4 regions of the Rhodoferax sp. GW821-FHT02C08 genome follow, and region 2 is predicted to be linked to each of the others. Evidence: predicted binding sites of a transcription regulator. Region 2 holds the regulator's gene; each other region holds the start of a gene.

Region 1 (7,369 bases), on a different contig from region 2:
CCATAGCGCTGCGACTTCGGCGCGGTGGTCTGGGTTGGCCAGGTCGCGGTGGCCGCTGAGCAAGTTCGCCATACCGCCGACTTCGCGGCCGCCCATGGCGTTGGGCTGGCCGGTGAGCGAGAACGGGCCGGCGCCGGGCTTACCGATCTGCGCCGTGGCCAGGTGCAGGTTGATCAGCGCCGCGTTTTTGGCCGTGCCGCTGCTGGATTGGTTCAGGCCCTGGCAGTACAGGCTGAGTGTGGCCTTGGAGGTGGCAAACAGGCGGGCGGCAGTGTGCAGATCTTGTTTGCTGATGCCGCAGATTTGCGCCACCAGATCGGGCGTGCAGTCGCGTACCGTGGCCTTCAGTGCGTCGAAGTCATTGGTGTGGGCGGCGATATAAGCGGCATCGGTCCAGCCTTCCCACAGCATGATGTGCAGCATGCCGTTGAACAGCATCACGTCGGTGCCGGGCTGGATGGGCAGATACAGGTCGGCGATCTCGGCAGTGTCGGTGCGGCGCGGGTCGGCGTAGATGATCTTCATCGCCGGATTGGCCTTCTTCGCGTCCTCGATGCGGCGGAACAGGATGGGGTGGGCCCAGGCCGTGTTGCTGCCCACGATGAAGATGCAGTGCGTGTGGTTCACGTCGTCGTAGCAGGGCGGGGGCGCGTCGGCACCCAGTGTGGCCTTGTAGCCGGCCACGGCGCTGCTCATGCACAGGCGCGAGTTGGTGTCGATATTGTTGGTGCCGATCAGGCCCTTGGCCAGCTTGTTGAAGACGTAGTAGTCCTCGGTCAGCAGTTGGCCGGAGATGTAGAAGCCCACGGCGTCCGGTCCGTGCTCCTGGACCACCTGGGCGAACTTACGCGCGGCCATACCCAGGGCGTGATCCCAGGACACGCGCTTCGGTGCCTGGTCACGCTGCAGGCGCTGCATCGGGTGCAGCAAGCGGGTCTGCATCGTGACCGCGGCGCTGGCCGTGTGGTGCAGGGTCGAACCCTTGGTGCACAAGCGGCCAAAGTTGGCCGGGTGGTCGGGGTCGCCGCGCACGCCAGTGATCTGCGTGCCAACAGATTCGATAACTACGCCGCAGCCGACGCCGCAGTAGGGGCAGGTGGATTTGGTTTCGATGGGCGTGGTCATGGGCGCGGCGTAGCGGTACTCAGGCTTTTTCAGGGGTTTTGTGGGCGGGGCCAGCAACAGGGGCGGTGAACTCCAGCCCTACGGTCGCCAGTTCCTGCGGGCTCAGGTGTACGGTTCCGTCCACCACCTTGACGCTGAACTTGGGCGTGCAGCCCACGTCGGGTGCAGCGGCCTGGCCGTCACACAGACCAATGCTCCAGTTGTGTAGCGGGCAGGCTACGCTGGTGCCGAAGACGATGCCCTGGCTCAGCGGACCGCCTTTGTGTGGGCACCGGTCCAGCAGGGCAAAGACTTCGTCCTGGCTGTTGCGGAACACGGCCACGTCCATGCCCTGGGCACGGGTCACGCGGCGCGAGCCTAGTACCGGGATGTCGTCGACTTTGCAGATGACTTTCCATTCACTCATTTTGCTATTCCTTTTGTAGCTATCCGTTTATAGGGGGTGGGCGCTGAATGTCTTTTTAGACATCAAGTGCGGCGAACAAGGTTGTTACCCGGTCCATGGTGGCGAGCAGGTTTTCACTGGTATTGAAAACATCGGCCATGGATTGCGGGCGCGCATCCCCATTCTTCAAATGCTGGAGGGCACCGTCAAAAAATACCCATTGGCCATCGGCCAGTGCGAGTTGCTCCTGGATGCGCTGCGTGGTCTGCGGTGCACTGCGTAGCAACTGCATGGCCGCCAGGAATTCCGTGCGGGCTTTGTCGATCTCTTTCAGACTGATAGACGGGTCCAGCAGCAAGGTGCTAGCCAGGTAGAACTTGGCCATGCGCTGGCTGAGCATGCGTTGCCGGCCCGAGACGTTGACCAATTTGCCCACGGGCTTGTCGAGCGTCGATTCAAATTGCAGTGTGCCTTGGTTTGATAAAGCCAGCACTTTGGCATCCTGCTGCAGCAATGCAACAGCGTCCGCACGCTTGGCATCTTTGTTCAACAGGCCAGCTTTGAAAGCCGTCCATTGTGGTTCCACCTGGCTGTAGGTTTCACGCAGCTCAGCGCTGGATGCGAAGCGGCGCAGGTCTGCCAGTTGCTCTTCAAACAGCGCGACGGATTGGGTCAGCACCTTGCGTGCTTTATCAACCTCCACACCTTGCATCACCGCGAGCCATGCTTTGCTCATCCGTTGGCTGAGCATGCGTTGCCGCCCGGCTTTATTGATGGCGTCACCCAGGCTGGCAATTTCCGCCCAGGCATTGAAGCCCAGCATGGCGCATGTGCCACTTGCCAAGGTAACCATGACGATCCGACGTTGCATGGGCTCAGGCGCTGAGAGTCGCAAACTGGCGGGTGTCGACCTGCGCGTCCTTGAAGTCGAACCAGGGATCGGGCTCACCGTCCAGTGCGAACTGCAGGCGTTCCCACAGCGCCTTGCGGCCGGCTTCGTCTTCCAGGATGCGTTTCTTCACATAGTCCAAGCCCACACGTGCCACGTAGTGCACGGTACGCTCCAGGTACCAGCCTTCCTGGCGGTACAGCTCGCAGAAGGCGCCGGTGTATTCCAGCACTTCGGCGGCAGTTTTCACTTTCACTAGGAAGTGCGCGACCTCGGTCTTGATGCCGCCGTTGCCGGCGATGTACATCTCCCAGCCGCTGTCGACACCGATCACGCCCACGTCCTTGATGCCGGCTTCGGCGCAGTTGCGCGGGCAGCCCGATACGGCGAACTTGACCTTGTGCGGTGCATACATGCGCCACATCGCGCGCTCCAGGTCCTTGCCCATCTGGGTGCTGTCCTGCGTGCCCATGCGGCACCATTCGCTGCCCACGCAGGTCTTCACCGTACGCAGCGCCTTGGCGTAGGCGTGGCCGCTGGGCATGCCGATGTCTTTCCAGATGCCGACCAAATCCTCTTTCTTCACGCCCAGCAAGTCGATGCGCTGGCCGCCGGTGACCTTGATGGTCGGCACCTTGTACTTGTCTGCCGCATCGGCGATGCGGCGCAGCTCGTCGGCCGTGGTTTCGCCGCCCCACATGCGCGGGATGACGGAATAGGTGCCGTCCTTCTGGATGTTGGCGTGGCTGCGTTCGTTGATGAAGCGGCTTTGTGGATCGTCCTTGGCTTCTTTGGGCCAGCTGGAGATCAGATAGTAGTTGACGGCGGGGCGGCAGCTGGAGCAGCCGTTCGGTGTCTTCCAGCCTAGGCCCTTGAACACCGAGTCGATGGTCAGGAACTTGTTCTTGACGATGGCGTCACGCACGGCCTGGTGGCCATGCTCGGTGCAGCCGCACATGGCCTTGGTCTTGGGCGTGGCCGAGTAGTCACCGCCGGCGGTGAACATCAGAATCTGCTCGACCAGGCCGGTGCAGGAGCCGCAGGAGGCGCTGGCCTTGGTGTGCTTCTTCACTTCTTCCAGGGTGAACAGGCCTTTTTCGCGGATGGCCTTGCAGATCGTGCCCTTGTTCACGCCGTTGCAGCCGCAGACTTCGGCGCTGTCGGGCATGCTGGCGGCCTTGTTGTGGCCTTCGTGGCCGGTGTCGCCCAGGTGGCTTTCGCCAAACATCAGCTTGTCGCGGATGTCGGCCACGCTGCGGCCGTCGCGCAGCAGCTTGAAGTAGAAGCTGCCGTCGGCGGTGTCGCCGTACAGGCAGGCGCCGACCAGCTTGTCGTCCTTCAGCACCAGCTTCTTGTAGACGCCGCCGAACGGGTCGCTCATGATGATTTCTTCGGTGCCTTCGCCGCCCATGAACTCGCCGGCGCTGAACAGGTCGATGCCGGTAACTTTCAGCTTGGTCGACGTCAGTGAGCCCATGTAGCGGCCGATGCCGAACTCGGCCAGGTGGTTCGCCGCCACCTTGGCTTGTTCAAACAAAGGTGCGACCAGGCCGTAGGCGATGCCGCGGTGGGCAGCGCATTCGCCCACCGAATAGATGCGGCCGTCGGTCACGGTCTGCATGGTGTCGGTGACCACGATGCCGCGGTCCACGTGCAGGCGCATCTTGGCGGCGAGGTCGGTGTTGGGGCGGATGCCCACGGCCATGACCACCAGGTCGGTGGCGACCTCGGTGCCGTCCTTGAACTTGATGGCGGTGACGCGCCCGTCCGGGCCGCCCACCAGCTCTTGCGTTTGCGCGCCCATCAGGAACTTCAGGCCGCGCTCTTCCAGCGACTTCTGCAGCAGCTTGCCGGCGACGCTGTCGAGCTGGCGTTCCATCAGGGTGGACTGCACATGCACCACGTGCACCGTCATACCGCGCAGCATCAGGCCGTTGGCCGCTTCCAGGCCCAGCAGGCCGCCGCCGATGACCACCGCGTTCTTGTACTTGGTGGCGGTCTCGATCATCTCGTTGGTGTCGGCGATGTCGCGGTAGGCGATCACGCCTTTCAGGTCCTTGCCGGGGATGGGCAGGATGAAGGGGTTCGAGCCGGTGCACATCAGCAGGCGGTCGTATTCGGCTTCGGTCACGTTGCCGTCGGCATCCACAGCGCGCACCACGCGCTTCACGCGGTCGACTTCGGTGACCTTCTTGCCTGCATGCAGGGTGATGTTGTTCTCGGCATACCACTCCCAGGAGTTCAGCACGATCTCGTCCAGCGTTTGCTCGCCGGCCAGTACCGGCGACAGCAGGATGCGGTTGTAGTTGGGGTGGGGCTCGGCGCCGAACACCGTGATGTCGTACAGATCGGGGGCGACCTTGAGCAGTTCTTCAATGGTGCGTACACCGGCCATGCCGTTGCCGACCATCACCAATTTAGATTTTTTCATTCAAGCGACTCCAGAGGTTGCGAAAAAATGTGGGCCCACGGTAGAGCGCACAAAGTTCATAGGGCGCAGCAAACAGGGGCGGTGAAGCAAGGGGGTCAGGTGTGGTGCCCAGGCCTGCAAGCAGAACATGGGTGAGAGCGCGAACGCAATCACTGCCAGGGCCCATGCCCAGGACTTACACCATTACGCACGGCGTTGTACGTAAAACCCGCCGGATGGACGGGTAAGGGCGCGTCGTTACGCCCGCAATTTCTCATGCAAAAGCTGTGCCATCCGATCGGATATGGGTTTACCCTATGGGCTTGTGACGCCCCGGGGGGCGCAGCCTTTGAAAAAGCGATTGATTTTTATGACATCTGCATTGGTACATCTCAACGCGCCCCAGGGAGCGCACACCCTGCTGGCTGACCTGGAGGCGGTGGGCATCCGCCTGCTGGCGCCGCCGGTGGAGCGCAGCAAATTGGTGCAAGAGGCGGTGCTGCATGCACCAGATGTGTTTGTGATTTACGACCCGCTGCCCGACGACAGCCTGTTCAAGGCCTTGCAGGCCCTGTTGGAGACCGCGCCTTGTCCAGTTGTGCTGTTCACCAACGACAACGACGCCGACCGCCTGGACCTGGCCCTGGCCTGCGGCGTGCAGGCCTATGTGGTGAATGGCTATGGCCAGCACCGCTTACGCCCACTGCTGCAGCTGGCCCAGGCGGTATTCAAGCGTGACCAGGCGCTGCGGGATGAGTTGCAGGACCTGCGCAACCGCCTGGACGAGCGCAAGATCGTGGAGCGTGCCAAGGGCGTGCTGATGCATGCACGCCAGGTGTCCGATGATGACGCCTTCCAGATGCTGCGTACCGCCTCCATGCACACCAATCAGCGCCTGGGCCAGGTGTCGCAGCACATCGTGCATTCGGCGCGCTTTGCCGAGGGGGTGAACCGCGCCGGCCAGCTGCGCATGCTTTCGCAGCGCATGGTCAAGCTGTACCTGCTGCAGCTGGCAGGCGTGCAGCCCGCGCAGTACGCCGAGGCACAGCTGCAGTCGGCCCAGCGCATCGACGGCAATATCGCCTTCCTGGGCAAAAGTCTTTCACAGCCCACTTTTGGCGACCTGCTGGCCCAGGTGGGGCAAAGCTGGCGCCAGCTCAAATCCGGTCTGCAAGCTGAGCAGCGCACTAGCCAGATGCTGCAGGTAGATGGTCAGGCCGAGCAACTGCTGCTGCATGCCGAGCGGCTCACCGGTGTGCTGGAAAGTGCGGGTGCCGTGGCCCCGTTGCATGTATTGAACGTGGCCGGGCGCCAGCGCATGCTGTCCCAGCGTTTCGCCAAACTGGCCTTGCTGGCCATGTTGGGCGACCGCGCCACCCAGCAGCGCGCCCATGCGGGCATGGCCGAAGCCCGCGACACCTTTGAGCAGGCCCTGAACTATCTGAACGACATTCCGCTCAGCAGCCCCGAAATCCGAGCCAAGCTGGTGACAGCGGGCGAGCAGTGGCGGCAGCTGCAGTCCGGCGCAGCCGATATGCCACGCGGCCTGGAGGCCGTGGCCCTGGCCAGCGAAGGCCTGTTGGATGTGTTTGAAGGCCTGAGCGACCTGTACGAGCACAGCATGCAGATGCTGATGGGGTAAGTCCTAGGTGTTTATGCACCAAATTGGGCGCATTAATTGCTTGCTTGGTGCATGGCATTTGATATCGACATAGGTTTTACGTCCCTCGCCGGCACCAAGCCGGTGAATGAGGATTTCTGCGCGGCCATGCTGCCGGAGGCGCACCAATTGGGCATGGGCTCCATCGTGGCATTGGCCGACGGTGTAAGTGCCGGCGGTATGGGCAAGGAGGCGGCGCAGACCACGGTCACCAGCTTGGTGCGCGACTACTACGCTACGCCCGAAACCTGGGACACCACGGTGGCGCTGGATCGCATCATTGGTGCGCAGAACGCCTGGCTGGCCGGCATCAACCGCCGTCGCAAGCCGGCCATGGGCCTGACCACGCTGACAGCCGTGGTGCTGCGCGGCCAGTCCTATACCGTGGCGCATGTGGGCGACTCGCGCGCTTATCTGCTGCGCAATAGTGTGTTCACCCAGCTCAGCCACGACCATGTGGCCGATCACCCCGATCTGCGACACCAGCTGCTGCGTGCGGTAGGTATAGACGAACGCTTGCTGGTGGACTACCTGCAAGGCGACCTGCAGGTGGGTGACGTGTTTGTGCTGCTGACCGATGGTGTGCACGGCGTGCTGGCCGACCCGCAGTTGCAGGCATTGGCCCAGGCCGACAGCGCCAAGCTTGCCGCCGAAAACCTGGTGCAGGCTGCACTGCAACGTGGCAGCCGTGACAACCTGACCGCCATGGTGGTGCGTGTTCTGGGTTTGCTGGACGCCACGCTGGAAGACGAAAACCGCGCTGCGCGTGCGCTGCCCATCCCCGGGCCGTTCCGTGTGGGCGACATGCTGGATGGGCTGGTTGTCACCGCGATGGTGGCAGACAACGGCATCAACGTGGTGGTGCAGGTGCGCGAGCCGAAAACCCAGGCCTTGTACGCC
Region 2 (7,369 bases):
CTGGGGCGTGGGCTCCTTGTCGGCAGCGTGGACCAGGCCCATAGACAGAGTCAGACCCAGGGCGGCGACGAGAGGTAATAGTTGTTTCATGCAGGCTCCAGAAGAAGAGGTTGTGGGGTAAATCCTGTGCGCAAGGTCCGAAGACGACTGGATTGCAACCCATAACGCCGCAATGCGCAAGCCGGATGACGCGAGGGGTGGGCACCCCCCGGTAAAATCCGGCCATGCTCTCAGTCAAACACGAATTGCTCGCGGCGCTGGCCGTCGGGCTGGAAAAAATTGCCCCCGGCGCTGGCGCCAAAGCCGCGTTCGAGTCCCCCAAAGTGGCCGCACACGGCGATTTCGCCTGCACCGCCGCCATGCAGCTGGCCAAGCCGCTCAAGCTGAACCCGCGCCAGCTGGGTGAAAACCTGCGCGTGGCCCTGCTGGAGCAGCCGGCGTTCGAAAAATGGGTCGAGGCCATCGACATCGCCGGCCCGGGCTTCATCAACATCAAGCTCAAGCCCGCTGCCAAGCAGGAAGTGGTGCGCGAGGTGCTGTCCGCTGCTGCCAGCTTCGGCGTGCAGCCCAGCAACAACCAGCACATCCTGGTGGAATTCGTCTCGGCCAACCCCACCGGCCCGCTGCATGTGGGCCATGGCCGCCAGGCGGCGCTGGGCGATGCCATCTGCAACCTGTACGCCACCCAGGGCTGGGACGTGTACCGCGAGTTCTATTACAACGACGCCGGCGTGCAGATCGCCACCCTGGCGAACAGCACGCAGCTGCGTGCCAAGGGCTTCAAGCCCGGCGACGCCGAGTGGCCTAGTGGTGAAAATGCGGCCGCCTACAACGGCGACTACATCGGTGATATCGCGCAGGACTTCCTGGCCGGCAAGACCGTCAAGGCCGACGACCGCGAAGTCACGGCCTCGGGCAAGGTGGATGACCTGGATTCCATCCGCGAATTCGCCGTGGCCTATCTGCGCCGCGAGCAGGACCTGGATTTGCAAGCCTTCCAGGTCAAGTTCGACAACTTCTACTTGGAGTCCAGCCTGTACACCAGCGGCCGGGTGGACGCCACCGTCAAGCGCCTGCAGGAAGCCGGCAAGACCTACGAGCAAGACGGTGCGCTGTGGCTGCAGTCTACCGACTACGGCGACGACAAGAACCGCGTCATGCGCAAGACCGACGGCAGCTACACCTACTTTGTGCCCGACGTGGCCTACCACATCGCCAAGTGGGAGCGGGGTTTCACCAAGGTGGTGAACATCCAGGGCACCGACCACCACGGCACCATCGCCCGGGTGCGCGCCGGCCTGCAGGCGGCGAATGTGGGCATTCCCCAGGGCTACCCCGACTACGTGCTGCACACCATGGTGCGGGTGGTGCGCGGCGGCGAAGAGGTGAAGATCTCCAAGCGCGCTGGCAGCTATGTGACGCTGCGCGACGTGATCGACTGGACCAGCAAGGACGCGGTGCGCTTCTTCCTGCTGAGCCGCAAGCCCGATACCGAATACACCTTTGACATCGATTTGGCGCTGGCCAAGAACAACGACAACCCGGTGTACTACGTGCAGTACGCACACGCCCGCATCTGCAAGATGCTGCGCGATTGGGGTGGCGATGTGGCGTCGCTGCAGGGCGTGGACCTGTCCAGCCTGCTGGTGCCGCAGGCCCAGACGCTGATGCTGCAGCTGGCCAAGTACCCCGAGATGCTGACAGCCGCTACCGAAGGTTTTGCCCCGCATGACGTGACCTTCTACCTACGTGAGCTGGCCGCCAACCTGCATAGCTACTATGACGCCGAGCGCGTGCTGGTGGACGACGAGCCGCTCAAGCTGGCCCGCCTGGCCCTGGTCGCCGCCTGCGCGCAGGTATTGCACAATGGCTTGGCAGTACTGGGCGTGGATGCTCCGGAAAAAATGTAATTGACAGCAAGCATGACAAAACAAAAGCAAAGCGGCGGCACCATCCTGGGTTTCATCATCGGGGTGGTGGTCGGCCTGGGCTCGGCGCTGGCGGTGGCGGTCTATGTCACCAAGGTGCCGGTGCCGTTCATGAATGGCAAGACCCAGGCCAATGGCGCCGACCACGACGCGGTCGAAAGCCAGAAAAACAAGGACTGGGATCCGAATACCCCCTTGCACGGCAAAAACCCGGTGCGCTCTGCGGCGCCCGCGGCATCCGGCGCGGTGGATGCGGCGACTCCGCTGGTGGTGCCGCCACCGGCGCCAGCGGCGACTCCGGCCGTGGTGCCCACGCCACCAGCGGCCGTTGCGGTGAAGCCGGATGCCAAGCCGTCGGCCGCAGCCTCGGCCGACCCGCTGGGCGATCTGGCCAAGGTCAAAGCCAAGGCGGCTGCGTCTGCCACCGTGGCCACGGCACCTGCGCTGGCACCCACAGCCGAGCCGTTTGAGTACTTCGTGCAGGCCGGTGCCTACCGTACGCCCGAAGATGCCGAGGCCCAGCGTGCCAAGCTGGCCATGATGGGCATGGAAGCCAAGGTTACCGAGCGCGAGCAGTCCGGCCGCACCGTCTACCGTGTGCGCATGGGCCCGTACGCCAAGCGCGACGATGCCGAGCATGCCAAGGACCGGCTGGAAAGTGCCGGTAGCGAAACCACCCTGGTGCGCGTGCAGCGTTGACCAGTTCTCTTGAAGCTGGTGCTGCGCGCTGAACTTTTGCGCTCGGCACCGATCCGACCCCCCACAAGGAGTGATTTGCAATGAAACGTCGTGAGTTTTCGCTGGCTTCAGCGGGTGTGCTGGCTGGTTCCACGCTGGCCGTAGGTCATACCGGTAGCGCCCTGGCGCAGGGCAAGCCGCCCGTGGCGGGCACGGATTACCTGGTGCTGGACAAGCCAGTCGCAACAGAAGCCCCGGCCGGCAAGGTCGAAGTGATCGAGTTCTTCTGGTACGCCTGTCCGCATTGCAATGCGTTTGAGCCCACCTTGGTGGAGTGGCTCAAGCGCCTGCCCAAGGATATTGCCTTCAAGCGTGTGCCAGTGAACTTCCAGGACAGCTTCATCCCGCCGCAAAAGCTGTACTACACGCTGGAGGCTCTGGGCCAGCTGGACGCCCTGCATGGCAAGGTGTTCAACGCCATCCATGTGGAGCACCAGCGTCTGGACAAAGATGATCTGGTGATCGCCTGGGCCGTGAAGCAGGGTCTGGACAAAACCAAGTTCACCGAGACGTACCAGTCTTTTGGCGTCAGCACCAAGGTGCGCAAGGCGTCCCAGCTGCAGCAGGCCTACCAGGTCGCGGGCGTGCCCGCTTTGGGCGTGGCTGGCAAGTTCTACACCGATGGCAGCCAGGCGCAGACCATGCCGCGTGCATTGGCCGTTGTGGAATATCTGGTGGCCGAGCAGCGCAAGAAAGCCTGATCCCGGCATGGCCGGCAAGGCCGGAGAGATGAAAAAGCCCGCGTCAGCGGGCTTTTTTCTGGCTACGTCCAACTCGGGGTGAGGGGCCGTTACAATGAATTGCAAGATTCGTGCCTCTATGAAAATCAACACCCTACTCTCACTGCTCGTGGTTTGTTTCGTCGGTCTAGGCGGAGCGGCCCACGCGGAAAAAGCCGACAAACTCAAGCCTATGAATATCGAGGCGGACGCGGCGCGTTATGACGATCTGAAGCAGACCAATGTCTTTACCGGCAAGGTGGTGATGACCAAGGGCACCATCATCATCCGTGGCGCCCGCGTCGATGTGCGCCAGGATGCCGAGGGCAACCAGTTCGGCGTGGTGACGGCGGAGCCGGGCAAGCTGGCGTATTTCAAGCAAAAACGCGACGGCCTGGACGAATACATAGAAGGCGAGGGCGAAACCATCGAGTACAGCAGCAAGCTGGACAACGTGCGCTTCATCAAGCGGGCCATTTTGCGTCGTCTGGTCGGCAGCAAGGTGAACGACGAAATCACCGGCGAACTGATCGTCTATGACAACACCACCGATGTATTCACCGTGGACAGCGGCACAGCCGGCAGCAATCCCGGTGGCCAGAATGGCCGCGTACGCGCCATGCTGACACCCAAGGCTGCAGCGTCGGCCGCTAGCGGCACGGCAGCTGCCGGGCCCGCCCCGGTGCTACGTTCCACCAGCACGCTGGAGGGCGTGAAGAAGTGACGGCGGTGGTGGAGTCGGGAGAAAGCCGCCTGGAGGCGCGCCATCTGCAAAAAGCCTACGGCAAGCGCAAGGTCGTGAAAGACGTGACGCTGGCCGTCAAAAAAGGCGAGGTGGTCGGTTTGTTGGGCCCCAACGGCGCGGGCAAAACCACTTCCTTCTACATGATCGTGGGCCTGGTGCGGGCCGATGGCGGGCATATTTCCATCGACGGCCAGTCGGTGGAGCACATGCCCATCCACCGGCGTTCGCGCCTGGGCCTGAGCTATCTGCCCCAGGAAGCCTCGATTTTCCGCAAGCTCACGGTGGAAGAAAATGTGCGCGCCGTGCTGGAATTGCAGCACGACAAGGCCGGCAAGTCCCTCACCCGCGCCGAGATCGAAAAGCGCCTGACGGCGTTGCTGCAGGATTTGCGGGTGGAGCATTTGCGCGATTCGTCGGCCATGGCCCTGTCTGGTGGCGAGCGCCGCCGCGTGGAAATCGCCCGTGCCCTGGCCACCCAGCCGCGTTTCATTTTGCTGGACGAGCCTTTTGCCGGTATCGACCCGATTGCGGTGATCGAGATCCAGCGCATCATCGGCTTCCTGAAGTCGCGTGGCATCGGCGTGCTGATCACCGACCACAATGTGCGCGAAACGCTGGGCATTTGCGACCACGCCTACATCATCAGCGACGGCAATGTGCTGGCCGAGGGCACGCCGTCCGAGATCGTGGACAACGCCGATGTGCGTCGCGTCTACCTCGGCGAACATTTCAAGATGTGATGCTCCGATGAAGCAAGGCTTATCCCTACGCGTTTCACAGCATCTGGCGCTGACGCCCCAGCTGCAGCAGTCCATCCGCCTGCTGCAACTGTCCACCCTGGAACTGAGCCAGGAAGTGGACCAGATGCTGGACGACAACCCGTTTCTGGAACGCAATATGGACGAGGCTGCACGTGAGGAGTTCGGCTTGGCCCAGTCCGACACGCCGGTCAGCACAGGGGAGCGCGAGGCTGAAATTGCTACAAGTTCTGTAGCTGAATACGCAAGTGAATCCAGCGTAGAAGCCCCAAATGATGCCGAATCCCCTTTAACCGGCGGTGACGACACCAGCTGGGATGGCGATGGCACTTCCGAGATCAAACCCGACGACAGCGAATGGGGCGGCGATGCCCCGGCGCGCCAGAACAACCTGGGTGAAGACGGCGAGATGGACGCCACCGAGCTGGCCCGCAACCAGGAGTCGCTGACCAGCTTTCTGCACCGCCAGGCCCTGGCCCTGCGGCTGGGTGAGGTGGACCAGGCAGCGCTGCGCTTTTTGATCGAATCGCTGAATGACGACGGCTACCTGGAAGACGATTTCGAAACCCTGGCGCGTGGTCTGGCGGGCGACGACGCCGAGGCCGTGGAAGAGCTGGTACACCGCTTTACCGTGGCCCTGAGCCTGCTGCAAAGCCTGGAGCCGGCGGGCGTGGGCGCGCGGCATCTGGGTGAATGCCTGTTGCTGCAGCTGGAGGGTTTGCAGCCCGTGCTGGGCGATGACCCGGCGCGCAAGGTGGCCATGCGCATCTGCCGCCAGTCCATGGACCTGCTGGCCCGGCGCGATGTGAAGCGCCTGGCCCAGTTGTGCCGCGCCACCGAGACCGATATCAAGGCTGCCATGGCGCTGATCGCCCGGCTGGAGCCCAAGCCGGGGCGGCGCTTTGTCGATGTGGAGCGCAACATCGTGGTGCCCGACGTGATCGTGGTCAAGGTCGGGCGTGGCGCCCAGGCCCGCTTCCGGGTGCAGCTGAATGCCGAGGTCATGCCGCGCCTGCGCGTGCACGATATCTATGCCAATGCGCTGCGCCAGCACAAGGGCGGCGGCAAGGATTCGTCGAACAACGCCGCGCTGCAGCAGCGTCTGCAGGAGGCGCGCTGGTTCATCAAGAACATCCAGCAGCGCTTCGACACGATTTTGCGGGTCAGCAACGCCATCGTGGAACGGCAGAAGAACTTCTTCAGCCACGGCGCGCTGGCCATGCGTCCTCTGGTGCTGCGCGAGATCGCCGACGAGTTGGGACTGCACGAGTCCACCATCAGCCGCGTGACCACCGCCAAATACATGGCCACGCCCTACGGCACCTTCGAGCTGAAGTATTTCTTCGGCTCGTCCCTGGGGACGGAGACCGGCGGCAATGCGTCCAGCACCGCGGTGCGCGCGCTGATCAAGCAGTTTGTCTCGTCCGAAGACCCAAAGAAGCCGCTCAGCGACAGCCAGCTGTCCGACATGCTGAAAGAGCAGGGCATTGAATGCGCGCGTCGCACCGTGGCCAAGTACCGCGAAGCGCTGCGCATAGCCCCCACGAACCTGCGCAAAGCGCTGTAGAACATGCTCTCCCCCAGGCCGCGTGCACGGTATGCCGCAGCTGGAGGAAAGAGCTTCGCCCCCGCTTGCCCCAGGCTGCGTAGCGTGACACCATGGAAATAACGATATGAACCAACTCCAATTATTTTTACCCTGCGCCGCCGGCGTGGAAGAGCTGCTGGCCGAAGAGGTGCATGGCATTACCGGCCTGCAGGGCGAAGACCTGCGGGTGATGCGGGGCGGCACGCTGGTGCGCTCCTCCTGGCGCGACGCGATGCGGCTGAACCTGCACAGCCGCCTGGCGCAGCGCGTGCTGATCGAGCTGTCCAACACCGAATACCGCAGCGAAAAAGACCTGTACGAAGCCGCCAGCAACGTGGCCTGGGAGATCTGGTTCACGCCCAAGCAAAGCTTCAAGATCGAGGTCACGGCCCAGCACAGCCCGCTCAATTCGCTGAACTTCGCTGCGTTGAAGGTGAAGGACGCGGTGGCCGACCGCTTCCGCTTCAAGACCGGCGTGCGCCCCGACGTGAATGTGCAGTGGCCCGATGTGCGCATCTACCTGCACCTGACCACCGAGCGCGCCACCATCTACATTGACACCTCGGGCGACGCGCTGTTCAAACGTGGCTGGCGTGAAGACAAGGGCGATGCGCCGTTGAAGGAAACCCTGGCCGCCGCCATGATCGCCGCCAGCGGCTGGGATGGCACCACGCCCCTGTACGACCCCTGCTGCGGCAGCGGCACCATTGCCATCGAGGCCGCGCAGATCGCCTGCAATATTGCGCCCGGCAGCCTGCGCCGCTTTGGCTTTGAGAAGCTGTTGCCCTTCCAGCCCCATGTGTGGAGCGCCATCCAGGAGCAGGCCCACGCCGCCGAGCACGAGCCCGAGACGCAGATCTTCGGTAGCGATGTGGCCTTCCGTATGGTCGATT
Region 3 (7,369 bases), on a different contig from region 2:
CGAAGCGCGCGGCCAGCTCGCGGCGTACTTTTTTGCGCATGATGGACTGCTCGAAGCGGCGTTTTTCGTCGTCCGTGCTGGGCACCAGCGCCGGCACCGGCGCGGGTTTGCGGTCGTCGTCCACGGCCACCATGGTGAAGAAGCAGCTGTTCACATGGCGCACGCTGCGGCTGCGGATGTTCTCGGCCACCACCTTGATGCCGACCTCCATGGACGAGGTGCCGGTGTGGTTGATGCTGGCCAGAAAGGTCACCAGCTCGCCCACGTGGATGGGCTGCAGGAACATCACCTGGTCCACGCTGACGGTCACCACATAGCGGCCCGCGTAGCGGCTGGCGCAGGCGTAGGCCACCTGGTCCAGCAGCTTGAGCACGGCGCCGCCGTGCACATTGCCTGAAAAATTGGCCATATCCGGGGTCATCAAGACCGTCATGCTCAGTTGGTGTGCTGGGAGTTCCATCGCGGGCTTTCGTTTGATTCTTGATGCCGATTATTACTGCTTGCGCAAACCCAGCCGACCTGCCAGACGGACCAGATTGGCCCGGTGCAAGCCCAGTTCACGGGCCAGCGAGGCCCAGTTGCCCTGGTGGCGCTGCAGGCCTTCGGCGATGCGCTGGCGCTGGTGGTCGTCCAGCGAGGTGCGCAGATCGACGGGCGGCGTCGTATCGGCCGGCACGTCCACCGTTGCGGTTTGGGCGCCCAGGTCCAGGTGTGCGGCCGTTAGGCTGACGATGCGCGCCCTGGGGGCCGCGCCCTGCAGGGCTTTGAGGGCACTGCGGGCGATCAGGTGCTCCAGCTCGCGCACATTGCCGGGCCAGCGATGGGCCAGCAGCGCGGCCTGGGCATCGGCATCCAGGCGCAGGCTGCCCAGGCCCAGGCGGGATCGGTTCAGCTCCAAGAAATGCCCGGCCAGCAGCAGCACGTCGTGGCCGCGCTCGCGCAGCGGCGGCACGGGCAAGGGGTACACGCTGAGCCGGTGGTAGAAGTCGGCGCGGTAGCGGCCGGCGCGCACCTCCTGCGCCAGGTCGCGGTTGGTGGCGGCGATGACCCGCACATCGACCCTGTGCTCGCGGTCCGAGCCCAGGCGCTGCAGCTGGCCGCCCTGCAGCACGCGCAGCAGTTTGGCCTGCACACTCAGCGACAACTCGCCCACCTCGTCCAGGAACAGGGTTCCGCCATCGGCCAGCTCGAACTTGCCGCGCCGGTCCGCCACCGCGCCCGAGAACGCGCCGCGCACATGGCCGAACAGCTCGCTTTCCACCAGCGACTCGGGCAGGGCCGCGCAGTTCAGGCTGATCAGTGGCCGGCTGGCGCGCGGCGAGGCGGCGTGCAGGGCCTGGGCCACCAGCTCCTTGCCGACCCCGGTTTCGCCGGTGATCAGCACCGTCAGGTCGCTGTTGCCCACGGTGGCGATGTCGGCCAGCAGGCGCTGGTGGGCCGGGCTCTGGCCGATCAGCGTAGGGGCTGGGTGCTCTTCGGCCAGCGCGCGGTAGCTTTCGGCGCGCGCATGCTCGGCCTCGAACTGCTGCGCCAGCCCGGCCATGCGCTGCACCACGCTGACCGTGGCCGCCGCCAGGCTGGCAAAGGCCTGCAGATCGCCCAGGTCGACGCTGGAAAACCGCTCCTTGTCCAGCGCGTCCAGGGTCAGCACGCCCCAGGGGGTGTCGCCCAGCAGCACCGGGCAGCCCATGCAGTCGTGCACCTCCAGCTGTACGCCTTCGATCAGGCCGTCGTAGGGGTCGGGCAGCGGGCTGTCGGGCGGGAAGCGGGTTGGGCCGGGGGCTTCCAGCAGCTGCTGCAGGCGCGGGTGTTCGCTGACCTTGAAGCGGCGCCCCAGCGTGTCATGGCTCAGGCCATCCACCGCCAGCGGCAGCAGCCAGCCGCCGTCCAAGCGTAACAGCGCGGCTGCATCGCAGGGCAGCAGGGCGCGCACGGCCTCCAGCAGGCGGCGGTAGCGCTCGCCGTCGGGCAGTTCGCGCGCCAGGTCGTCGACCAGGGGCACCAGGGTCTGGAGCAGGCTTTTTGTTATCAAAATGATTCCTTGGTGAATCATTATGACTGCATCAAAAAGATAGTGTGTACACCTAAGTGCTTGATTTCTATGGGCTACAGGGCGGGCATGGAACTTGAGTTAGTAGCTGCAGCCGGGCGCCGCCCTGCATCCGATTGAAAGCCACACATGCTGACCCCAGAACAACGCGCCATCGTCAAATCCACCGTGCCCCTGCTGGAAAGCGGCGGCGAGGCATTGACCACGCATTTCTACAAAACCATGCTGGCCGAGCACCCCGAAGTGCGGCCCTTCTTCAACCAGGCGCACCAGGCCAATGGCGACCAGCCGCGCGCCCTGGCCAATGGCGTGCTGATGTATGCCCGGCACATCGACCATTTGGAACAGCTGGGCGGCCTGGTGTCGCAGATCATCAACAAGCATGTGTCGCTGCAGATCGAGGCCGCGCACTACCCCATCGTCGGCGCCTGCCTGCTGCGCGCCATCCGTGAGGTGCTGGGCGCCGAGATCGCCACCGACGCCGTCATCGCAGCCTGGGGCGCGGCCTATGGCCAGCTGGCCGACATCCTGATCGGCGCGGAAGAAAAAATCTACGCCGACGTGGCGGCCGCCCCCGGTGGCTGGCGCGGTGCGCGGGCCTTCCGCGTGGCGCGCAAGGAAGTGGAGAGCGACGAGATCACCTCCTTCTACCTGCAGCCGCAGGACGGCGGTGCGCTGATCGGCTTCCAGCCCGGCCAGTACATCGGCCTGCGCCTGGTGGTGAACGGCAACGAGATCCGCCGCAACTACTCGCTGTCGGCTGCGCCGAACGGCGTGGACTACCGCATCAGCGTCAAGCGCGAGGCCGGTGGTGTGGCTTCCAACTACCTGCACGACCAGGTGCAGGTCGGCACGGTGCTGGACCTGTTTCCACCCGCGGGCAACTTCGTGCTGGCCGCCAGCGACAAGCCGCTGGTACTGATCAGCGGCGGTGTCGGCATCACGCCGACCCTGGCCATGCTGGACGCGGCGTTGCAGGGCACGCGGCCCGTGCACTTCATACATTGCGCACGCAATCGGCAGGTCCATGCCTTCCGCCACGCCATCGAGGCACGCCTGGCCAAGCACCCGCAGCTGCAGCGCTTCTACGCCTATGACGAGCACAGCGGCGCGGACGATGTGCCGCATGCCGTAGGCCATCTGCAGCAGGCGCAGCTGGCCGAGTGGCTGCCCGCATCGCGCGATGTGGATGCGTATTTCCTCGGCCCCAAGCCCTTTATGCGCCAGATGAAAAAACAGCTGCGTGAACTGGGCGTGCCCGAGGCACAGACCCGTTATGAATTTTTTGGCCCGGCTGCGGCTTTGGAATAGCTAGATTTTCGCGCCCACTTCGAGCGCGCAGTTGCGCAGCCAGGCCAGTGCCAGGTCGTTGTTGCGGTACTTGTGCCATTGCAGCATCTGGACCAGCTTGGGGATTTCCAGCGGGGGTTCCCAGATGCGGATGGGCAGCAGGTGGCGCACCCGCTCGGCCAGCCGGCGGTGCACGGTGGCGATGCGGTCGGTGCCCACCACCAGGCTGGGGAGGGCCGCCAGGGTTGGGGCTGTGACCTCGACCCGGCGGGTGATGCCAAAGCGCTCCAGAAACCAGCCATCGAATGCCGGTGTCTGCGCGGCACCGGAAAAGTTGGCCAGCACATGGCCGGCCGCCAGGTAGTCGTCAAAACTCAGCTTGTCCTGGATATGCCGGTTACCGGTCCAGGTCACGCACAGGTAGTTCTCTTCGAACAGGGGCTGGGACGGGTGGTCGGGCGAGGCGTATTGGGCAGGAATGATCAGCAGGTCCGCATCGCCCTGTTCCAGCATTTCTGCGGGGTTGGTGTATTGCATGCGCAGGTCTATGCGCACGCCAGGCGCCTCGTGGTACAGCCGCTCCAGCAGAGCGGGTACGAAGACCGTGGTGGTGAAGTCGGACACCAGCAGGGTGAAGGCCCGCGAGGCGGTGGCCGGGTCGAAGCGGGGCTGCGCGGCAATCGTACTGTCGATGCGCATGAGCACCTCGCGCACCGGCTCCACCAGTGCTTCGGCGCGTGGCGTCCAGATCAGCTGGCGCCCTGAGGGCACCAGCAATTCATCTTCGAAATAAGCCCGCAGGCGTGCCAGCGCATTGCTCATGGCGGGTTGGCTGAGATGCACGCGCACGGCCGCACGGCTGATGTTTCGCTCGGTCAGCAAGGCGTTCAGCGCCACCAATAGGTTGAGGTCGAGTTTGTTGAATCGCATGCTCGGGGTAACCCTTGGTATTGGTAGCGTGGATTTGTGGAATCGAAAGAATCCATTTTACGAATGCTTTACCCCTCCGTACATTCCGTTTCCAGGTCGGGGCAAACCGCCGTTTGCAGCCCACCGTAAGACAACAAAACGGAGACAAACAATGCAACCACGTCTATGGAGGCGGACACCGTCCGCCCGGGCCACACGCCCTTATTCTCATGTTCAGCTGATTACGCGCACGGCCATGGCCTGCGCTGCGCTGGGGGCTGCGTCTGGTGCCCGGTCCATGGAGCTGGACAGCGGCAACCCGGACCTGAGCCTGCGCTTTGACAACACGGTCAAGGCCAGCACCATGTACCGGCTGCGCAACGCGGACCCGGTGCTGTCACAGTCTTTCAGTGCCCAGGGTGCGCCGCAGGCTTTGAACTTCAATGCAGGTGACCAGAACTTCAGCAAGCGCGGCTTTGTGTCGGAGCGGGTGGACCTGCTGTCCGAGTTCGACGCGGTGTACCAGGGCCGCTTTGGCCTGCGGGTGAGTGCCGCGGGCTGGTACGACCGGGCCTACCAGCGTGGTACGGACGCGCCCAACGACCCGACCAACGGCCAGTCACCTTACAACCAGTTCGCCGACCACACCCAGCAGGTGTCGGGTCGCAAGGCGGAGCTGATGGATGCGTTTGTGTTTGGCAGCACCACCTTGGCCAACGGCAGCAAGATCAGCGGCCGGCTGGGCCAGCACACCTTGCTGTACGGCGAAAGCCTGTTCTTTGGCGACAACGGTATTGCGGCGGCCCAGGGGCCGACAGACGTGTCCAAATTGCTGTCCTCGCCGAATGCACAGTTCAAGGAAATTGCCATTCCCGTGCCGCAGCTGTCGGGTCAGTGGCAGGTGGCGCCCAACTTCAGCCTCGGTGGCTATGTGCAGTTTCAGTGGAAAGAGAGCCGCGTGCCGGCCGCCGGCAGCTACTTTTCCACCGCCAACATTCCCTGGGGCGCCACCGGGCCGGAGTTTGTCGGCATACCGCTGTCGGTGCCCGGCGTGGGCGGCAACTATGTGGCATCCCCGGGCAGCGACGACAAGCCGCGTAACAGCGGGCAGTTTGGCCTGCAGGCCAAGTGGCGGCTGGATGAGACCGACCTGGGCTTTTACTACGCGCACTACCACGACAAGACCGGTCAGCTTTACTCGCGCTTGAATCCCGGTGCCCCCACCACGGACAGCAGCTGGTTCTATGTGTTCGGCCGCGACATCGATGTGGCGGGTGCCAGCGTGACGCGCTCGATGGGCGACTTCAATGTGTCCGCCGAGGCATCGCTGCGCGACAACATGCCGCTGAATGTAAACAACGCTGTGTATTTCGGCCCCAGCAGCGCATCCCGGCCTGCCTACCCGACCGGGCGTACCGCGCACGTCAATCTGTCCACGATTGCCAGCTTTGGCCCGAACTTCCTGGCCAAGGAAAGCGGCCTGGCGGCCGAGCTGGCCTGGAACCGCGTGCTGCACAAGAACGACCCGGACAACGAGATCGACCAGGGCCGTACCCGTGACGCCAGCATCTTGCAATTCGTCTACACCCCGACCTACCGGCAGCTGTTTGACGGTGTCGACATCAATGTGCCTGTGGGCCTGCGCTACACCTTGTCCGGCCGTTCCAGCGTCACGGCCTGGGGCCCCAAGGGCACGGGCAGCGCCAACATCGGCATCGAGGGCAATTACCGCAACACCTGGCAGTTCGGGCTGAACTACACCCGCTACATCGGTACCACCAAGCCCTTCCACGACTACAGCACAGGCCAGTTCAGCGACGGCAACCCGCTGGGCGACCGCGACTTCATCTCATTGAACCTGCGCCGCACGTTCTGAACCCCGCGCATTGGAATTACCGGAGACACCATGAAAAAAAACCACCATACCCTGCTGGCGGCCTGTGGGCTGCTGATGGGCGCCGCCACCAGCCTGCCCGGCTGGGCCGCCGTGAGCGCGGAAGAAGCCGCGAAACTGAAAACTGAATTGACCCCGCTGGGCGCTGAAAAGGCCGCCAACAAGGACGGCAGCATTCCCGCCTGGACCGGCGGCATGACAACCGCCATCGCTGGCGACAAAGCCGGCGGCCGCCGCGGCGATCCGTTCAAGGACGAAAAGCCCTTGACCAGCATCACCGGCAAGAACGCCGACCAGTACGCCGACAAGCTCAGCGACGGCGTCATGGCTTTGCTGAAAAAGTACCCTGACTACCGCGTGGATGTGTACAAGACGCACCGCACCGCTGCCGCACCACAGTGGGTGTATGACAACACGCTGAAGAACGCCACCCGTGGCAAGCTGCAGGGCGATGTGCCGGCCGATGTGGTGGGTGGCGTTCCCTTCCCCCTGCCCAAGGCAGGTGCAGAGGTGATGTGGAACCATATGTTGCGCTGGCGCGGTACCTCCTTCCAGTCCAAGGTCACCCAGTACCAGATCACGGCCGACGGCAAACCGGTGATGACCACCGATGGTGTCATCGACTTCCAGATTCCCTACTACTACCCCGACGTCACGCTGGAGTCGTTCGCCAAGGCGCCCGAGACCCAGCTGATCCGCCTGGTCAATGTGGGGCCGCCGATACGCGCGGGCGAAGCCATCGTCGGCCGCGACCAGATCGATCCGTCGAAAACCCAGTCCTGGGTCTACCTGACCGGTCAGCGCCGCGTACGCAAGCTGCCCAACCCCTGCTGCGATACGCCGTCGCCGGTCACCGCCGGACTGATGAGTTTTGACGAGGTGCAAACCTGGTCAGGCAAGCTGGACCGTTTCGACTTCAAGCTGGTAGGCAAGAAGGAGATGTTCATCCCCTACAACGGCAACCGCCTGCTGCAGCCCAAGACCGATGCCGAGGTGCTGGGCAAGAACGGCGTCAATCCTGACTTCATGCGCTGGGAGCTGCACCGCGTGTGGGTCGTGGATGCCAGCCTGCGGTCCGGCCAGCGCCACCCGGCCGCCAAGAGCCGCTACTACTGTGATGAAGACACCTGGACCTGTGTGCTGGCCGACCGCTGGGACTCCAACGGCCAGCTCTGGAAGAGCATCTGGACCGCCACCTTTGTCGCGCCCGACCTGCCAGGTACGGT
Region 4 (7,369 bases), on a different contig from region 2:
TTGGGGCCGTCCACGTGCATGGTGAACACATCGCAGCCCTGGTCGGCCAGGCTGTTGGTGGCCTCGGCTTCTTTCACCGCCATCGACCAGTCACCGGTGAAGATCACGCTGCAGGTGATGCCGGGCTTGACGGATCGCGCGCCCAGGGTGAAGGCGTTGATATTGCGCAGCACCTGCGGAATCGGCTTGGCCGCGACGAAGGCGATCTTGCCGCTCTTGCTCATATGGCCGGCGATCACGCCATTCAGATACTGGCATTCGTCGATGTAGCCAAAGAAGCTGCCCACGTTCTTCGGGTGCTTGCCCTCGGTCCACATGCCGCCGCAGTGCGAGAAGCGCACATCAGGGTACTTGGGCGCCAGCGCCAGGATGTGCGGGTCGAAGTAGCCGAAGGAGGTGGGAAACAGCAGGCTCGCACCATCCTGGGCAATCATGCCGGTCATGGTCTTTTGCACGGCCGAGGTCTCGGGCACGTTCTCTTCTTCCACCACCTTCACGCCGGGTAGCTTCTTGATCTCGGCAGCGGTTTGCGCATGCGCCTGGTTGTAGCCGTAGTCGTCGCGCGGGCCGACGTAGATCACGCCCACGGTCAGAGGCTTTTGCGCCAGGGCGCGCGGCGCCCAGCTACCCAGGGTGCCCGCAGCCGTCAAGGCGGCCAGCGTTTGGAGGGACTTGCGGCGGTTCAGGCTGTCAGAGCTCATACGTTTCTCCAGAAGAGTGGTTACCAAAATAGTGCACGAGAAGATATTCCAACTTGGATACAAGATGGGACGCAAAATGCATGCCTGCGCATTCAGCGCCCCTCAAGCCGAACCGACCCGCACGATGGCCGCCACCGGCCCACCGCCCGCAGGCCCCTGGTGCTCGGCCCCGCCGGACACATACAACGCGGTGCTTCCCACTAGCGATGCCAGCACCGCACCCACGGCGGCACGGGCATGGCGCGTGGCGTTAATGTCGGAGTCGTTCAACATGGTGTGGCGCAGGCCGCGCACCAGGCCATCCGGGCTGGCCTCGGCCTTGGCCAGCAGATTGACCAGGCCTGGCAGGGCCGATGTACCGTCCCCCTCCATGCCGAAAGCGCTGCGCAGCAGTTGGCGCACGCTGGCGGCATCCACCGCATCGCGCATCACGGTGTGCGCAATACGGTAGGGCGACGCAGCCCCCTCGGCCTCGCCCAAGACAATCACCACATTACCCTCCAGCTCGATGCCGGCCGAGGCGGAGGCGCGGGCCGAATACAACGACCCGTCGGCCAACACCGCCGCGGCTACGCCGGTCTGCGGCGGCACTTCACCCAAGGCCACGGCCACACCCAGCGCCGAGGCACCACGCGAATAGCCCATGGATTCATAGCTGTCCTGCGTAACTGTCTGGGTGCCGCGCTGCTGGGCTGCACGCACCTTGGCGGCAGTCAGCAGCGGGCACTTGATCTGCACGAAATGCACGTCAGCCGCATCGTCTATGCCGGCGTCCTGCATGGCCTGGCGCACCGCAGCAGCCGTGCACGCAATCTGGGCGGCGCGCCCTATCTCCTCGGGCAGGAAGTCGCGCGTATGCGCCACCCCCACCACCAGGCGCTTGCCTTGGGCTGGCACCGCATCCACCCAGCGGCGCGAGAAAACCGTCCAGTGCGGCGACAGCACCCCTTCGGTGCCGCCCGACATGACCAGGGCCACGCGCTGCCCCACTTCGGCGGGCGTGCAAGCCAGATGCGGACTGAGAAAGTAGCACCAGCTGGTAGAGGCGAAGTCACGGGTGAAGTCATTCACACAGCCGTTGCCCTCGGTCTTACCCATCACGGCCACGATGTCCACAGGATGCAAGACCCCGCTGGCGATCAAGGCCTGCACGCCCGACAGATCCCCGGGGCCGCTGCACAGCACCCGGTGCACCTCCACGTGTTGGACTCTGCTGTTCATACGCGCACCGCCGGCATCACAACAAGCTGACGTGGGCCGCCACCACCCGCCAACCCACAGGCGTGCGCAGCCAGGTCTGGCTCTGGCGTCCGGTCTTGCCGCTGCCCTTGCGTTGGAATTCCACATTGGCTGTGGCGAAGTCCTGCCCGTAGGTGGTGATGACGGCCTTCAGCAGGCTGCGCTCCAGCCCCTGGGCCGGGCGGCCGGCGCGAAACGCCCGGATTGCGGCGTAGCCATACAGGTTCTCGGTCGCGCCATAGCGCAAGGTGTGCGGGCTGTCCCAGAACAGCTCGTCCAGCACCTCGACTTTGTTGTGGACCAGCGCGTCCTCGTAGCGCGCAAACACGGCCTGTACTTCGGCCAGTACGCTGGGGAGGTTGATGGCATAGGTCATGGTGGTTCCTTACAACGATGCGAGCGGCGCACGGCATACGCCTGCGGCCTCCAGCACGGCGGCGGCGCGCAGCACCAGGTCTTCGCGCCAGGGGGCGGCAATCAGCTGCACGCCAATCGGCAAGGCCGGGTGCGCACCCCAGACCGGTACCGCACACACGGGCAGGCCGATGCAGGAGATGGGTTGCGTCAGCACGCCCATGTTCGGGCGCAATGGCAGGTCGCGGCCATTCAGGTCCAGCCTCTCCGCCCCCAGCGGTGTCGCCGCGCAGGGCGTGGCCGGTGCCAGCAGCAGGTCGTACTGGCCGAGCACCTCCGCCGCAGCCTGGGCGTAGCGGCGCCGCACGCGCTGGGCCCGCGCCACCCAGGCGGCGGGCAGCAGGGCACCCGCCAGAAAGCGGTCGCGCGACAGGGGCTCGAAGTCGCCCGCGCGCAAACGCAGATTGTCCAGATGCAGGGCCGCGCCTTCGGAGTTGGTGATCAGAAACGCGGCGGCACGACCGGCCTCTACCCAGGGCAGCTCCACCGTATCCGTCGCACCCAGCGCCTGCGCCACCGTGGCCACAGCAGCACGGGCCTCCGGCAGGGCGTTATCAAAGAAATAGCCGCCCAGCACGCCGATGCGCAGGCCCTTGATTCCCAAGTCCAGCTCATCCACTACAAATTCTGTAGCACGTTGCGCACATCCTGCGTCCACGTGCGGGCCTTTTGCTTCAGACCCCTGCATGGCGTCATAGGCCAGGGCCAGGTCGCGCACGCTACGGGCGAACGGGCCCAGGTGGTCCAGGCTGGTGACGAAGGGAAAGCTGCCGGTACGCGGCAGGCGCCCGAAGGTGGGCTTGAGGCCGAAGATGCCACACAGCGAGGACGGCACGCGGATCGAGCCATTGGTGTCCGAGCCCAGGGTCAGCGGCACCTGGCCAGCAGCCACAGCGGCGGCACATCCACCCGACGAGCCCCCCGCCGTACGGCCCAGGTCGTGCGGGTTGTGGCAGGCGCCTTCGTGGCTGTTCTCGGTGGTAAAGCCGTAGGCGTATTCGTCCATGTTCAACGCACCCACCAGGATGGCCCCGGCCGCCTCCATGCGCTGCACCAGCAGGCCATCTGCCGTGGCTGGCGCGCTGTCGCGCTCGATCTTGGAGCCCGCCAGGGTGCGCAGGCCGGCGATGTCGAACAGGTTTTTTACCGCGAACGGCACGCCCAGCAGGGGCAATGCGGCCTGGCTACCGTCGACCAAGCCAGCGTCTATCTGTGCGGCTCGCTGCAAAGCACGGGTCTGCACCAAGTCGGTGAAGGCGTTGACGCGAGCGTCGGTTGCCGCGATGCGGGCCAGACAGTCCTGTACCAGCTGCGTAGCGCCCACTTCGCGCGCAGCCACGGCCTGGGCCATGCGGGCAGCATCCTGCTGCCACCAGGCAGTAGTGGCCGTCATGGCGCGCCTCCGGGCACAGCCGGCGAAACAGGGATGAAGGCCATGGGCGACTCGTCCTGCAGCGTCAAGGGCACGGCCTGTACCAGCTCGGCCATGCCCGCCGCCAGGGCGTAGTAGCGCAGCACACCGGGGCGCGCATCGCCCAGCTCCAGGCCCAGCGCGGCGGCGGCTGCGTCGACATAGGTTTCGATTTGCTGCTCTGTCATCACCGCGCCTTTCGCTGAAAAATCATCCGGCAAGGCTGCCGCTGGCGATGTAGGCACGCCAGCCGCCGAAGTGCGAGATATCCGTCGCCCCCTGCAAAGCCTGCGGCTCGCAGACAAAGCCCTGCACCGTGCTGCCATCGGCCAGGGTCAGGCTGCCGATGCCCAGCGGCGCGGGAATCAGCGCGACGAACGAGCCGTAGTGCGCCAACGGCATTTCCCACACCTCCACCGCAATCTGCGTGCCTGCGCCGGGGGCAATGCGCAGCAGGCCCGGCTTGGGCGGCACGGTGCCGGGCAAGGCAAACAACTGGTAGTCGGGGGCGGTATGCGTGCTGGCCAGCAGCGTGGCCTGGCGCTCCGTCAATTGGCTGTTCAAAGGCATGCCCGACAGATGGGCCCCCACCACCGCCACACGCACCAGCGCCTGTGGCTGCAGGCCCGGAATGCTCTGCGGCGCAGGCAGAGGCAGGCCCAGCGCGCCCTGCAGCATGCCGCTAGCATGGTGGTAGCGCTGGCCCAGCTCGGCCAGTTGCCAGTCGCTGCCGCAGGGGCCAATCAGGGTGATGCCAAACGGCAGGCCGTCCGGCCGCAGGCTGCTGGGCACAGAGATCGCCGCGTAGTCCAGCAGATTGACGAAATTGGTATAAGCCCCCAGGTTGCGGTTCAACACCACCGGGTCGGCCTGCATCTGGGCAATCGTGTAATGGGTGGGCGCGGTGGGCACCAGCAGCAGGTCGATGGCGTCCCTGCCCACCCACATGGCCGCGGCCTGCTGCCCGTAGGCGCGCAACCGCACCTGCGCATCAAACACATCGGCCGCGCTATAGCCCTGCCCTGCAGCCAGAATGCTGCGCACCGGCTCAATCACCTGGTCGGCATGGGCATCGAAAAAGCCGCGCACGGCGGCATAGCGTTCGGCCACCAGGGCGCTGTCATACAGCAGCGCCGCAGCAGCAGCCAGCGGCGCGTAATCAATCGACACGGGCGTGCCGCCCATCTCCACCAGGCGCTGTATGCCCTGCTGGAACGCCGCCTCGGCCATAGCGTCGCCAAAGAATTCCAACTGCGACGGCACGCCAAACCGGAACCGCACTGGAAAGGCGGTGCGGGCCAAGTCCAGGTCGCGCGAATACGGGTCCAGCGCGTCATAACCCATGGCGGCATCCAGCACACGCACAGCCGTGCCGACGGTACGGGCAAAAATGGACACGCAGTCCACGCTCTGCGCGGCCGGCACCAGGCCACGGGTGCTGATGAGTCCTTTGGACGGCTTGATGCCCACAATATTGTTCAGCCCGGCTGGCACGCGGCCCGAGCCGGCGGTGTCCGTGCCCAGCGCGAAATCAACCTGCCCGGTGGCCACCACATAGGCCGAGCCGGAACTGGAGCCACCCGACACATAGGCGGGGTTAAACGCATTCGGCACCGGGCCATAGGGCGAGCGCGTGCCATTCAGGCCGCAGGCGAACTGGTCCAGATTGGTCTTGCCCAGCAGCGACGCACCAGCCTTGAGCAGCTTGTGCACCACGGCGGCGTGGGCCGTGGCCGTATAGGCAAAGGCCGGACAGGCCGCCGTGGTGGGCAGGCCCTGCACGTCCAGATTGTCTTTGACCGCGAATTGCCAGCCGGCGAGCGGCCCGCCGGGCGCCCCTGCCACGGCCTGGCCGGGGCGTGATAGCCAGGCCGCCGCAGCCCCCGCCCAGGCGCCAGATTCTGCGCTGACCATGCCGCCAAGCGCTGCTCCACTTTCCAGAGTTTCGGTTTGCACCATTTTTACGCATCCCAACTTGTATCCAAGATGAGATGCAAGCAATATGCCAGCTTGGCTGCGATCCATACAGCTGCACAACTGTGCGGTTTGGCCGCGCCCGCAGCCTGCGCGCCTGTATGTGCCAGGTTTTCGGCCGCCCTGGTTAAAATCTAAGGTTGCCTGCCCCACCGGCAGCGCCCCTGACCTGCTCTGGAAAACACCTTGTCTTACGCCTCTGAAACCCGCCGCCGCCGCACGTTCGCGATCATTTCCCACCCGGATGCGGGTAAAACCACGCTGACCGAAAAGCTGCTGCTGTTCTCGGGCGCGATCCAGATTGCCGGGTCGGTGAAGGCGCGCAAGGCCACCCGCCACGCCACGTCCGACTGGATGGAAATCGAGAAACAACGCGGCATTTCGGTGGCCTCGTCGGTGATGCAGATGCTGTACCGCGACCACGTGATCAACCTGCTGGACACCCCCGGCCATAAGGACTTCTCGGAAGACACCTACCGCGTGCTGACGGCGGTGGACTCGGCCCTGATGGTGATTGACGCGGCCAACGGTGTCGAAGCGCAAACCCGCCGCCTGATCGAGGTCTGCCGCCAGCGCGACACGCCCATCATCACCTTCGTCAACAAGATGGACCGCGAAGTGCGCGAGCCGCTGGACATCCTGGACGAGATCGAGCGCGAACTGGGCATGCCCTGCGTGCCGATGACCTGGCCGGTCGGCCAGGGCAAGAGCTTCGGCGGCATCATGAACATGCGCACGCAAACCATGACGGTGTTCGACTCCGGCAAGGAGCGCCTACCGCAGGAGTTTGAAACCATTGCCCTGAGCAACCGCGAAGAACTGACCAAACGCTTCGGCAGTGAATTCGAAACCGCCGAGCAAAGCATGGAGCTGGCTGCGGGTGCATCCCCCGCCTGGGACCTGGAGGCCTTCCTGGCTGGCAAGCAGACCCCGGTGTTCTTTGGCTCCGGGGTGAACAACTTTGGGGTGATGGAAGTACTGGACGCACTGGTGGACCTGGCCCCCTCACCCCAGTCGCGCACCAGCACCACGCTGGTGAACCGCCAGCCAGTGGTCAAGGAAATCCAGCCCGAAGACAAGGCCTTTGCCGGCGTGGTCTTCAAGGTGCAGGCAAATATGGACCCAGCCCACCGCGACCGCATCGCTTTCGTGCGCATGGCATCCGGCAAGTACACGCCCGGCATGAAGCTCAAGGTACAGCGCACCGCCAAAGAGCTGCGCCCGACCAGCGTGGTGACCTTTCTGAGCCAGCGCCGCGAAGCGGTGGACGAAGCCTATGCGGGCGACATCATTGGCTTTACCACGCACGGCGGCGTGCAGCTGGGTGACACCATCACCGACGGCGCCAGCCTGCAGTTCACCGGCCTGCCCTTCTTCGCACCCGAGCTGTTCATGACAGTGATTTTGAAGAACCCGTTGCGCACCAAGCAGCTGCAGCAGGGCCTGGCCCAGCTGGGGGAAGAAGGCGCCATCCAGGTGTTCCGCCCCGACGTCGGCGGCCCCATGCTGCTGGGCGCCGTGGGCCAGCTGCAGTTTGAAGTGGTACAGCACCGCCTGAAGGCCGAATACGACGCCGACGTGCGCCTGGAAAGCTGCCAGTACACCGGCGCCCGCTGGATCACCGCCGACA

The links. Region 2 encodes sigma-54, which starts transcription at its own class of promoters, with help from an activator protein. Its sites were predicted from a motif close to TGGCANGNAANCTGCTTT; they were not measured.
Region 1: nirB (nitrite reductase large subunit NirB) is a predicted target of sigma-54. The motif match lies at 5,085-5,102, and genes of this name have one in related genera.
Region 3: hmpA (NO-inducible flavohemoprotein) is a predicted target of sigma-54. The motif match lies at 2,116-2,133, and genes of this name have one in related genera.
Region 4: atzF (allophanate hydrolase) is a predicted target of sigma-54. The motif match lies at 5,756-5,773, and genes of this name have one in related genera.

Annotation. Positions count from the first base shown of each region.
Region 1 is NZ_JBWKVR010000003.1:84,418-91,786, forward strand. Features, by position in the region: gene AC07VY_RS04515 (nitrate reductase) at 1-1,125, opposite strand, end outside; gene nirD (nitrite reductase small subunit NirD) at 1,145-1,531, opposite strand; gene AC07VY_RS04525 (type IV pili methyl-accepting chemotaxis transducer N-terminal domain-containing protein) at 1,587-2,381, opposite strand; gene nirB (nitrite reductase large subunit NirB) at 2,386-4,830, opposite strand; gene AC07VY_RS04535 (type IV pili methyl-accepting chemotaxis transducer N-terminal domain-containing protein) at 5,180-6,451, shown strand; gene AC07VY_RS04540 (bifunctional protein-serine/threonine kinase/phosphatase) at 6,503-7,369, shown strand, end outside.
Region 2 is NZ_JBWKVR010000023.1:47,446-54,814, reverse strand. Features, by position in the region: gene AC07VY_RS21970 (PsiF family protein) at 1-90, opposite strand, end outside; gene argS (arginine--tRNA ligase) at 225-1,910, shown strand; gene AC07VY_RS21960 (SPOR domain-containing protein) at 1,923-2,627, shown strand; gene AC07VY_RS21955 (thiol:disulfide interchange protein DsbA/DsbL) at 2,708-3,367, shown strand; gene lptA (lipopolysaccharide transport periplasmic protein LptA) at 3,486-4,109, shown strand; gene lptB (LPS export ABC transporter ATP-binding protein) at 4,106-4,870, shown strand; gene AC07VY_RS21940 (RNA polymerase factor sigma-54) at 4,878-6,455, shown strand; gene AC07VY_RS21935 (THUMP domain-containing class I SAM-dependent RNA methyltransferase) at 6,562-7,369, shown strand, end outside.
Region 3 is NZ_JBWKVR010000029.1:4,478-11,846, forward strand. Features, by position in the region: gene AC07VY_RS23635 (acyl-CoA thioesterase) at 1-460, opposite strand, end outside; gene norR (nitric oxide reductase transcriptional regulator NorR) at 494-2,053, opposite strand; gene hmpA (NO-inducible flavohemoprotein) at 2,180-3,361, shown strand; gene AC07VY_RS23650 (LysR family transcriptional regulator) at 3,362-4,270, opposite strand; gene AC07VY_RS23655 (DUF1302 domain-containing protein) at 4,506-6,125, shown strand; gene AC07VY_RS23660 (DUF1329 domain-containing protein) at 6,156-7,369, shown strand, end outside.
Region 4 is NZ_JBWKVR010000043.1:677-8,045, reverse strand. Features, by position in the region: gene AC07VY_RS26070 (BMP family ABC transporter substrate-binding protein) at 1-701, opposite strand, end outside; gene atzD (cyanuric acid amidohydrolase) at 804-1,922, opposite strand; gene hpxZ (oxalurate catabolism protein HpxZ) at 1,939-2,316, opposite strand; gene AC07VY_RS26055 (AtzE family amidohydrolase) at 2,326-3,747, opposite strand; gene AC07VY_RS26050 (AtzG-like protein) at 3,744-3,953, opposite strand; gene atzF (allophanate hydrolase) at 3,976-5,724, opposite strand; gene AC07VY_RS26040 (peptide chain release factor 3) at 5,926-7,369, shown strand, end outside.